One region of the Nocardiopsis sp. M1B1 genome, then DNA from elsewhere that is predicted to be linked to it. Evidence: predicted binding sites of a transcription regulator. Region 1 holds the regulator's gene; the other holds the start of a gene.
The links. Region 1 encodes LexA, which represses DNA repair genes until DNA is damaged. Its sites were predicted from a motif close to TCGAACANNTGTTCGA; they were not measured.
Positions count from the first base shown of each region.

Region 2: a site for LexA is predicted at 3,104-3,119, ahead of ACSTA4_RS09790 (DUF5131 family protein). Genes of this name have one in related genera too.

Region 1 is NZ_CP196194.1:5,006,295-5,012,043, reverse strand. Features, by position in the region: gene leuS (leucine--tRNA ligase) at 1-312, shown strand, start outside; gene ACSTA4_RS21760 (hypothetical protein) at 399-989, shown strand; gene ACSTA4_RS21755 (hypothetical protein) at 1,691-2,317, shown strand; gene ACSTA4_RS21750 (alpha/beta hydrolase family protein) at 2,331-3,422, opposite strand; gene lexA (transcriptional repressor LexA) at 3,531-4,250, opposite strand; gene nrdR (transcriptional regulator NrdR) at 4,902-5,387, shown strand; gene ACSTA4_RS21735 (vitamin B12-dependent ribonucleotide reductase) at 5,493-5,749, shown strand, end outside.
Region 2 is NZ_CP196194.1:2,272,356-2,278,104, forward strand. Features, by position in the region: gene ACSTA4_RS09765 (hypothetical protein) at 1-65, opposite strand, end outside; gene ACSTA4_RS09770 (TetR-like C-terminal domain-containing protein) at 299-760, opposite strand; gene ACSTA4_RS09775 (oxidoreductase) at 746-1,675, shown strand; tRNA gene ACSTA4_RS09780 (tRNA-Val) at 1,787-1,876, opposite strand; gene ACSTA4_RS09785 (DUF2637 domain-containing protein) at 2,050-2,766, shown strand; gene ACSTA4_RS09790 (DUF5131 family protein) at 3,200-3,955, shown strand; gene tcmP (three-Cys-motif partner protein TcmP) at 3,952-5,070, opposite strand.

The sequences.
Region 1 (5,749 bases):
GCCGTCTCCCTGTCCCTGTTCGCGCCCTACGTGGCCGAGGAGGGCTGGGAGAAGCTCGGCCGCAGCGGCAGCGTCGCCGTCGGCAACTGGCCCGAGGTGGACCCGGCCCTGCTGGTGCAGGAGTCCGTGACCTGCGTGGTGCAGGTGCAGAGCAAGGTCCGTGACAAGCTGTCCGTGGCGCCCGACATCGACCCGGCGGAGCTGGAGCGGCTGGCCCTGGCCTCCGAGAAGGCACAGGGCTTCATCGGCGACAAGCAGATCCGCAAGGTGGTCGTGCGCGCGCCCAAGCTGGTGAACATCGTCGTCGGCTGACCAGGCACACGAGGGGCGGCGGCCGCGCGCAGCGGCCGCCGCCCGTGTGCGGTCGGCTCGGTGACCGACAGGGAGGCGGTGGCCGGGTGGGTCCCCTCGCGCGGGTGGCCGTGATCGGCGCGGGCACGGTGGTGCTGTCCGCGGTGGCGATCGGCGGCGGGCTGTGGTTGGCCGGGGACGACCCGGGCGTGCCCGAGAGCGGCGACGTCCACGCCGCGGCGCCCGGGTGCGCGGTGGTCTCGGACGCGCTCGTCACTGGCCTGGTGCCCGGCGCGGTCCTGGAGTCCTCCGAGCACGGCCCCCTGGCCGACGGCGACAGCACCACGTGCTCGTGGTCCTCCGCCGGGCTGACCGAGGGGCCGCAGGGGGTGCTCCGGCTGGACCTGTCCGCCCGTTTCACCGACACCACGGGGGAGGAGCCGGTCACCGGCGCCCAGCGGGCGCGGGAGGCCTACACCGCCCTGACGCCGGTGCGCGGCGAGGCCGTGGAACTGCCCGCAGGGGAGGGCCGGGTGTGGCGCGGCCAGACTCCGGGCACCGCCGAACTGGCCTTCCCCACCGACAACCTGCTGGTGCGGGTGTCCTACGCCGGGACCTCCGGCACCGAGCCGGTCGACTTCGGAGCGGCCCGGGACCTGGCAGTGGAGTTCGCCGTGCAGCTCGGAGAGGCCCTGTGAGCGACCAGCAGCCCGATCCGCGGGAGCCCGAGCAGTCCCGGGAAGCCCAACAGCCCCCCCGGACTCCTCAGCCCCAGCAACCGCAGGAGCAGCGGGAGCAGCGGGAACACGAGCCACCCCAGCCGCAGGAGCATCAGGAGCAGCGGAAGCACGAGGTATCCCAGCCGCAGGAGCAGCCTCAGCAGGGGAATGAGGCGTCGCAGTCCCAGGGGGCACAGGAACCTCCCCGGTTGCACGCAGAGCAGCAGCTGTCTCAGCCGTCCCAGGCACCGCAGCCCCACGGGGAACCGCAGTCGCCTCAGCCGTCCCAGACGGCACAGCATGACGGCCAACAGCAGCCGCCCCAGCCTCACGCGCACCAGCACGACCCCACACAGTCACAGATGCCGCAGGTGCCGCAGGCGTATGGGCAGTCTCAGCAGCACCAGGGACACCAACAGCCTCCGCATCCGCAGCAGCCGCACGGTCAGCGCGAACCCGAGCAGCCGCAGACGCATGGGCAACCGCAGGGACAGCAGGAACCCCTGGAATCACATCCGCCACAGTCACAAGGGCAACAGCAGCCGCTTCCGCCGTCTCAGGCACCACAGCCCCACGGGCAGCAGCAGACCTACCACCCCCACCAGGCCCCACAGGGGCAGTACCCGCCGCCCCCCGGCACCCCGTGGCAACAGCCCCACCCCCAGCAGCCCGCGCCCGAGGTGGTGGCCTCCGTCCAACCGCAGAGCCGGGGCTGCGCCACCGCCGCCGTGGTCGCCGCCGCACTGGTGCTGGTCGTGCTCGCCGCCGGGGCGATCTGGTACGTGGTGGCGCGCGACACCCCGGAGGCGAGCGCCTTCGGGGCGGCGCCCGAGTGCTCCGTCGCCGAGACCGGGACACTGGACGAGCTGGTGCCCGACCACGAACTGGAGGTCGAGGAGCCGGTCGGCGGCCCGCAGGAGGCGTTCGGCTCCGGCTGGCAGTGCCGGTGGGCGACCCCCGGCGGCCCCGGCGAACAGGTTCCGGCCACCGCGACGCTGGTGGCCGTGGCCGCCCCCGACCCGGGCGGCGTCACGACGGCCGCCGACAACCTGCGCACCACCACCTCCCAGTACGACGCGCAGGAGCTGGAAGGCGTCGGAGAGGAGGCGGTCGCCTGGGTCCAGGAGGACCCGTACACGGTCGCCTGCGTCGGCGCCCGGGTGTCCAACCTGTACCTGGAGACCTGTTACACCGTGGCGGCCAGCTACGACGCGCAGAACCCCGGCGACCGGGAGCGCATGGTGGCGGGCGCCGAGGAGTTCGCGCTGTCCGTGACCGAGGCGCTGCCGGACTCCATCCCCGAGTGAGGCCCCGGCGCGGCTACCAGGCCGCGCCCAGGAACTCCTCCAACGCGGGCGAGACCTCCTCGGCGAACGGGCGCTGGGCGTCCAGGACCGTGGCCCCGGGCTCGTCCCGGTAGCGGCGGAAGATGTGGTCGGTGTCGGGGACGTCCACCCGTCGCGCTCCGTCCAGACCGGTCATCAGCCGGTCCACGTCCTGTCGGGAGACCTGCGCGTCCCGCTCCCCCCACAGCACCAGCACCGGGGTGCCCCCGGGCAGGTCCTCCGCCAGTTCGACGGGGTCGAAGGCGTCCATGTAGGCCAGGAAGTCCTCGTTGACGGGGGTGTAGACGCCCATTACGCCCCCGCTGGGCATCTCCACCTCGCTGAGCGCGCGCCCGGACCTGATCGCGGCCCGTCCGGCACGGGAGTCCGAGAGCAGCTGGACCACCTGCCCCTCCTCCACCTGGCCCGAGGCCTCGGCGGCGCGCGCCTGCTCGGTGAGCTGGCGGTCGATCAGGTCGAGGTAGCGCGTACCGGGAGGCGCGGCCAGCACGAGCGCGGGGGAGGGGTGCTCCGCGCCGATGAGCTCGTGGGCGCGCAGCGCGTACAGGGCGCCCTCGCTGTGCCCGACGACGACCACCCGCTCGGGGTCCACCTCGGGCTGGGAGACGAGTTCCTCGTAGGCCGCCGCGACCTGCTCGTCGAAGATCACCGGGTCCACCGGCGCGACCTCGTCGCCGGGGCCCGGCGTCTCGAAGTCCGGACCGCTGCCGTACTTGTCGTAGCGCAGCGAGGCCACCCCGACGTCGGCGAGCACCCGGGACAGGTTCTGGTTGGTGTCGGCGTCGGGGCGCACGGAGCTGTTGCCGTCGCGGTCGGTGGGGCCGCTGCCGGAGATGATGAGCGCGCCCGGAACGGTGCCGGAGACGTCCTGGGGCATCCGGAATGCGCCGGACACCTCGTGCCCGCCGCCCTCGAAGGCCACCTCGCGCTCGACGCCGCCGACCCCCGGCGCCTCGGCGGCCCCGTCGTCGGCGGGGGCGCAGGCGGCGGTCAACAGGACGGCGCTCGCCGCACCGGCCAGTGCGGTGCGCCAGCGGACGGCGGGGGAGGAGGCACGTGTGAACACGTTCTCAGCCTAGCGGCCCGCGCCCGTCGGCCCCGCGCCGTCCACAGGGGGAGGCGTCCCCGATCCCTCCGAGGGGAGAGGGACCGGAGACGCGGGTACGCGGGCACCTCAGACGCGGCGCATGACCGCGACCACCTTGCCGAGGATGGTGGCGTCGTCGCCGTTGATCGGCTCGTAGGCCTCGTTGCGCGGCATCAGCCACACATGGCCGCCCTCCTCGCGGCGCAGCACCTTGACGGTCGCCTCGTCGTCGAGCAGCGCCGCCACGATGTCGCCGTTGTTGGCGTCCTGCTGCTGGCGCACCACCACCATGTCGCCGTCGGTGATGGCGGCGTCGGTCATCGAGTCGCCGACCACGGTGAGCATGAACAGGCGCCCCTCACCCACCAGCTGGCGCGGCAGGGCGAGCACGTCCTCCACCGACTCCTCGGCCAGGATCGGACCGCCGGCGGCGATCCGGCCGACCAGCGGCACGGCCGCGGCGCGCGAGAGGTCGATGTCCTCGGGCACCAGGGTCTGCCCCGAGGCGCGCCCGGGCGTGCGCAGCTCCACCGCGCGCGGCCGGTTCTGGTCGCGGTGCAGGTAACCCTTGCGCTGGAGGACCTTGAGCTGGTGCGCCACGCTGGACGGGCTGGACAGGCCGACCGCTTCCCCGATTTCCCTTATCGACGGGGGGAACCCCCGCTCCCGGACATAGCGCTGGATGCAGTTCAGCACGCTCTGCTGGCGCGCGGTGAGTTTGGGGGCTTCGGGCGTGGACCCGCCCGCGTTCTCCGCTGGTGCGAGAACGGTGACGGTATCTGCGGTTCCGGGATTCTCCTCCGGCACGGCCGGGCCTCCTCGGCATTCGGTTCGGTCAGGGCCTGCTTGTGTGACTGGCCACCCCCGGTCCGCGACCGTGCCGACCTGGGGGTCCACGTGATGGCGAAACCGGTGTGAAATCAAGGCCAACTTTAGTCGTTGCACACGGTGATATCAAACAAGCGTTCGAGGCCGGGGACAATTGCCGTCGCGCGTATTCGCGGTCAATTTCCGGCCTGCACTTACGTGTGTACACGCGTTCACGCGCTGTTGTCCCCGGAATGCGCGAACGCGTGTCCGTGACAGCGGTTCCGGCCAGGCGCGGGGGTCTTATCCCGGGGCGTCGGCTCGACCGAAAACCCCGTGACGTCGGGATTCCCGCGCCCGCCGCCGGGAGCGGCGGCTCCGGTGGGCGGCGCTATCCTTGAGCGCGGTGCCGGGCCGCCCCCGCAGCAGTCCGCCCGCGCCGACTTCCCCGCCCCACCCCGCCGCGGACCGCGATGCCGCGCGGTCCCTCGGCCGTGTTCGTGACACGCCCGCGCCGGGGTTGCGGCGGGGTCAGGAAGAAGTCTAGGTTCGACCACAACATCTGGTGTTGCGACAGGAGTGGTTGCCCAGAAGTTGTGGTTTAGTGGTACCTAGGCGTTGTCGTTCGGCGAGAGAAGCAGGTGAACCAGGGTGCACTGTCCGTTCTGCCGCCATCCGGACACCCGGGTGATCGACAGCAGGTCCACCGACGACGGCGCGGCCATCCGGCGCCGCCGGTCCTGCCCCGTCTGCGAGCGCAGGTTCACCACCCAGGAGACCGTCCTGCTGATGGTGGCCAAGCGCTCGGGGGTCACCGAGCCCTTCAGCAGGACCAAGATCATCGCCGGGGTGCGCCGGGCCTGCCAGGGGCGCCCCGTCTCCGAGGACGCCCTGGCCAAGCTCGGCCAGCAGGTCGAGGAGGAAATCCGCGGCCGCGGCCTGGCCGAGGTCCCGGCCCACGAGATCGGCCTGGCCATCCTGGGGCCGATGCGCGACCTGGACGAGGTCGCCTACCTGCACTTCGCCAGCGTCTACCGCGGCTTCGAGAGCCTCTCCGACTTCGAGGCCGAGATCGCCAGCCTGCGCCAGGACCGCGAGGCCGAGACCGGCGGCCGGAGCGGCGCCACCACGGGGTAGCGCCCCTCGCGGCCGCACGCCGACCGCGCGGGGCCACACCACTCCCGGGACAAGGACGCCGGGCACGGTCGGTGACCGTGCCCACGAGTGAGGGGAGACCCGGCGATGACGGAAACCGCCAACGGTCCGGCCGGACGCAAGGGCAAGGGCAACCGCAAGGGGATCAGGGTGAGGCGCGTCTTCACCTCCCCGGGCACGCACCCCTACGACTCCCTGGAGTGGGAGCGCCGCGACGTCGTCATGACCAACTGGCGCGACGGCACGGTCAACTTCGAGCAGCGCGGGGTGGAGTTCCCCTCCTCCTGGTCGATGAACGCCACCCAGATCGTCACGAGCAAGTACTTCCGCGGCGCGGTGGGCAC
Region 2 (5,749 bases), 2.7 Mb from region 1:
GAGGACCGCGCCTGCGTCGGCGGGGGGACCGGAGGGGTGGGGTGGGGGGAATCCGAAGGGGGCATGCTCCCATGTTGCCACCCCGACGCTCTCCGTGGCGGCGTACTTCCCCGACGTAGGGAGACCGTGGGTACCGGTCCGCCGCCACCTGCTCCTCCCGGGTCGCCGGTCCGAGCCCGGGGACTCTGGAGCGCGGTCGACTGGGACTTCGCCGCCCAGCAGTTCGCGGGCCTGACTTCACCATCGCCGAACACGCGCTCGTTCGGCTGGCCGTCCCCGACATCGATCCCGGGGTCTGTCAGTCGAGGACCCGGTCGACGACATCGGCGATGAACTCCTCTGTCGCCGCCTCGCCCTCGTAGGTCACGCGGACCAGGACGGCGCCGACGAGCATGGCGAGGGAGGGGTCGACATCCCGGCCCGGGAGGTGCGCGTCGAGGACGTCGCGAATGCCTTTCGTGGCGGTCTCGTAGAGGCGGTCCCGGAGTTCGCGTGCGACCTCGTTCTGTCCGGCGCGCTCGATGACTCCGGCCATCAGTTGGTCGTAGCGGCGCTCGGACAGGGTGAGCGCGAACCTCCCGAGGAGCGTGCGCAGGTCCTCACGAAGGTTTCCGCTCGGCGTCGGGCTCGTGGAATCCTCGCAGATCCTGTCGATCCGCAGCCGGGCGATGTCGTCCTGGACGCCTCCAGCGACCTCGCGCCCTTCCGGGCATGGGCGGGGGCGGCGCCGAACAGTTCGCTGTGGATGCAGATCAACCACCCGGGTCGCGTGGTCCAGCGCGACACCGGTTCCAGGGCGCTCGCCCCCTCGGCGGTCCCGGTGAGGGTCGGCTCGCTGTCCAGGCTCTTCGCCGCTCCGGTACCGATGACCGAGGACGACATCCACGAGATCATCGAACGCTTCGCCACCACGGCGGCGCTGGCGGAGGAGTCCGGTTTCGCGGGTGTGCAGATCCACGCCGCGCACGGCTACCTGCTGGCCCAGTTCCTCTCCCCGCTCGTGAACGTGCGTGAGGACCGGAGGGGCGGGTCGCTGCGCGGTCGCGCCCGGCTGCTCCTGGAGGTGGTGACCGCTGTCCGCGCACGCGTGTCAGCGGGCTTCGGTATCGCCGTCAAGCTCAACTCCGCGGACTTCCAACGCGGAGGCTTCGATCTCCACGACGCACGCCAGGTCATCGACTGGCTCAGTGACAGCGTCGACTTCGTCGAACTCTCCGGGGGGAGCGTCGAATCACTCGCCACCGCGGGGCACCCCGCGGACGGACGCACCCTCGAACGCGAGGCCTACTTCCTCGAACTCGCCGGGGAACTCGTCGAGCACGCTTGGGTGCCCCTCATGCTCACCGGCGGCATCCGGCGGGGGCGGGTCGCGCAGGACGTGCTCGCCCGCGGGTTCTCGCTCGTGGGTGTGGCGACCGCGCTGGCCCAACAGCCCGACGCCCCTCGGCGCTGGCTCGCGGGCCAGGACGCCGAAGTCGAGCCGCCGTGCACGCTGGCCCGCTCCGAGCCCCTGCGTGCGGCGGCCGTGCAGGCGAGCATCACCGCACGAATCCACGATCTGAGCCGCGACAGACCGGAGCGGTCCGTGCCCCCGCTCGCTGCTCTCGTTCTGGACCAGTACCGGCGTTCACGCGCGATTCGTCGCCACCGGCGGGTGGGAGCGCCATCGCCCTGATGAGGCCTGGAGCTCCCGGGGAACCCGCTTCGGAAGCGGTCTTCCGGATGTCTCCCGCTCAGGGGCCCCGGAAACGACTCAGGCCGGAGCGTGTGCTCCGGCCTGGGAAGGTGGTGGGCGATACAGGATTCGAACCTGTGACCTCTACCGTGTCAAGGTAGTTCCGGCTCCGCAGCGACCTGCGCCGATGAGCATTCGCCCAGGTCGGAGGGTTCCGTTGAGGGATCTTCGCGGCGGTTGGGAGCCGTTGGGAGAGGTTCGCGTCTCCCAGAAATCTCCCAGTGCGGGGTGGGAGACGGGTGTCTCCCACCCCGCCCGGCAAGGTGTTTTCGGCCCTGTGAAGGTTCCTCGGTCACCGGGAAAGGGTGATCGGGATGGAGTCCTCCCGCTGGTCACGATGGGTCACCATCGCGGCTGTTCTGCTGCTCGCGGGCATCGCCGCGGTGGTGTCCTACTCGCACATGTACGAACTCGCGCTGCGCCACGGTGAGCCGGAGTGGCGCGCGGCCCTGTTCCCGCTGTCGGTCGACGGCATGATCGTGGGCGCGTCGATGACGCTGCTGAGCGATGCCCGCCACGGTCGGAAGGGCAGCCTGCTGCCCTGGACACTGCTGATCGTCGGCTCCGGCGCGTCCCTGGCCGCCAACGTCGCGGTCGCCGACCCCACGATGTGGTCGCGGATCATCCACGCCTGGCCGAGCTTTGCGCTCATCGGTGCGTACGAGTTGCTCATGCGGGAGTTCCGCGCAACCGCTCGGAGCGTACGCACTGCGTCCGCAGCCCATGAGCAGGCCATGAAACCGATGTCGGGGGTGAAGAGCCAAGTAGCCCAAGGCCCAACCGTCTCGGGTGCTTCGAAAGCCACCGGTCTCCAGGCTGTGCATGGTAGGGATGCCGAGACCACCGCAGGACCCGCCCTGTCACCGTTTCAAGACCGAGCTTGGCAATGGGCGTTGGAACAGCAGCGAGAGACAGGAGAGCTGCCGAGTGGTCGAGAGATCGCGTCCCACTTCGACCGCAAGGAACGTTGGGGGAGGCTGGTCAAGCAGCGAGGACTGCGAGGAGGAGGCCTCCTCGCCCAAGCCGGGTGAGAACCCTTCCCCAGGCTGGTGGAGATCCGCCGCATGACACGAGGCTTCTCAGCACGTCGCAAAGTCGTGCTTTGGTAACCACCGGATTAACTGTTCGTCTGCTAGCTGCACTGTCCGCGTTCTTGTGCTCTTGGGGCGTCGCTCTGCTGGTATGGAAACAACGAAAGCCATCCAGACAAAGGTGGACTCTGGGAGACTGGGTAGTGGCTGTGGGCAACAGCCTCGCGGGCAGCCATCGACCGGACAGTGGAAACCGACGAGGGGTGACGCATTGCGAGAGACCTGTGTAACCATCTTTCTGGGGTCCTTTGCAACAGGCATCACCTGTTGTTAATGTACGGACAGTTGTTCGAATCAAACCTTGCTCATACTGACTGACCGGCCCGCAGCTGGGGTCGCTTGCCCTTATCCGTCTTTGAAAGCTGGTGCCGCTGTGGCAGAACGAAGCTCGATCGAGTGGACCGAAGCCACCTGGAACCCCACCACCGGCTGCGACCGTGTCGCCTCTGGCTGCGACAACTGTTATGCCCTCACCCTGGCCAAACGTCTCAAGGCCATGGGTGCGGAGAAGTACCAAAACGACGGCGACCCACGCACCTCAGGCCCCGGGTTTGACGTGACCATCCACCCGCGAGCTTTGGACATCCCACGCAAATGGAAGAGCCCGCGTCTGGTCTTTGTCAACTCGATGAGCGACCTGTTCCACGCTCGGGTACCCAAGGACTTCATCACCCAGGTCTTCGCCGTGATGGCCGAGACACCCCAGCACACCTACCAGATCCTCACTAAACGCTCTCTGCGCCTGGCCCGCCTCGCTGATCAACTGCCTTGGCCGCCCAACGTCTGGATGGGGGTCTCAGTGGAATCGGCTGATGTGCTCGAACGTGTCGACCACTTGCGCCGAGTTCCTGCGGCCGTACGGTTCTTGTCGTGCGAGCCGCTGCTCGGGCCGTTGCCAGAGCTGAACTTGTCTGGCATCGACTGGGTGATCGCCGGTGGGGAGAGCGGTCGCGGTCACCGTCCCATGCATGTCGACTGGGTGCGCCAGATCCGTGACGCTTGCCAGCAGAGCTCCACCGCCTTCTTTTTCAAGCAGTGGGGCGGACGTACCCCCAAGGCCAATGGGCGCCTCCTCGACGGGCGTACCTGGGATGAGAAGCCGCAGTCTTCCGTGTTGGCCAAAGGCTAGCCGTAGGCCTCGGCATCACGAATGTCACCGGGGGAATAGAAGCGCACCCGGCACCCCTCCGGCCATGGCGTGCGAGCCGTGATCGGTTCGATACGCATCGCCAGTCCCCGCTGGGCGAGTCGGTCCAATACCTGGCGCAGGTGCCTGTCGACATACCGGTGCTCAGCTGCCTCCCGGGACAGCTGGGACCAGGTCCGTTCAGTGCCGGCATGGGCTTCGAGTGCGGCCTCCAGAGCGTCTACCACAGGGGAGTCAGCGAACAGGGTGTCAGCGGCTGCGGTGTCGGCCGAGGCACTGCGCCCGGTGTAGCTGTCCAGTTTCCAGCCGACCGGATTCCAGCACCTGAGCCCGGCTTCACTGTGGGTGGCCATGACCAGATGGTAGACCTCGGTGGTGTTGCTGACACGGACACCGAAGCTGCCCGTGAACAGGCCGAGCTGCTTCAAGCCCTCCTCGTAGGCCGAGGCGAAGGCAGCCTTCCTCGGGCCGTCCCCTGACACGGTCACTGCCGACTTCCAGTGCTCCCCACCGAAGCAGCGGTCCATGGTCCTGCCGTATCCGTCTTTTTCGCAGAACCGGTGCATGTACCCCGTGAAGAGGGTGAGGATGACTTCGTCCCGCCGGTTCTTGAGGCATCGGCGAACCAACTCGAAGGGAGCGTCCCTGATCTTGAACGGGTCGATGATCCACAGTACCGGGCATCCTGGACTGCTGCGCCGCGCGAGCGTGGACAGGTACTCCTGTTGTTCGGTGAAGACCCCGGGTGGCTGGATCATGACATTCAGGTTCGCGTCATGGGGAAGCTTGGCGAACTGCCGGTGCAGCTCCTCGACACGATCGTCTCGCTCTTCCAGGCATATCAGGTCGAGCTTGTTGAACCTCGGGCGCGAGCTGTGCTCCAGATAGGCCTTGGCAGCCAGGATAGGCGACCCCGGGGCTCCGTCTTCGTATATCCCCGGACCAGAAAATGCGTCTACGATAGTCGCCTTCGGGAACCTCTGCAGAATCTTCGCCATCCAGCAGTCCATATATTTGCGGTAGACGAGATGCTTTACCTGCAAGTGCGGATCGCTGGACCAAATCGTTTTGCTATTGAGCTCTTCCGATCGCTTCAACCCGAGCTCCTTGCGACTCGAATCAATTATGACAACCGATACAAGTGTCATACATAGAAAAGTTCGGGAGCAAGTATCACGGGGGCGAATGATAGTCTTTGTCAGGGGCAGGAGCAGATCGGACTGTACTTGACCTGCTACTTCTTGCCTTGGTCGCCCGACGTGACGGCCGGATGCGGTCATCTTGTTGACAGGTCTTCCAAAGACTGATGCGGATACGCTATGCATCGATGCGGCCCGCGAGCGGGGTTGTGGTGTGGTAGGCCAGATTTAGGCAGCCATCGTAGCGGTGGCGAGATCGGTGACGGCCACGATGAACCAGACTGGCAGCGCTGGTATCCGGCGATCGGCTGGTACCCGTAGGCATCCGATGGATGCAAGGTGTCAAGCCACGACCCCCAGCTCGAGTTCGAGCGGATTCGGGAAGGTGGTGGTCTCGTCGTAGGGAACGTCGTGCTGGAGGTAGTGGAACGAGCAACCTACTCAGTTTTTCGTTAGCTGTGTGGGGCTGGAGGGTGGATCTTCAACCCCAGGTGGGTCAGGAAGGACCATGGAAGCCGATCGTCTTCGCAGACACGATTGATGTCTCGTTTGACTGCGTCGCCGACCTCTGTCAGGTGGCACCAGCAGGATTGGCCAACTTCCGTGCCTTGAGGGCTGACCACAACATCTCCACGGG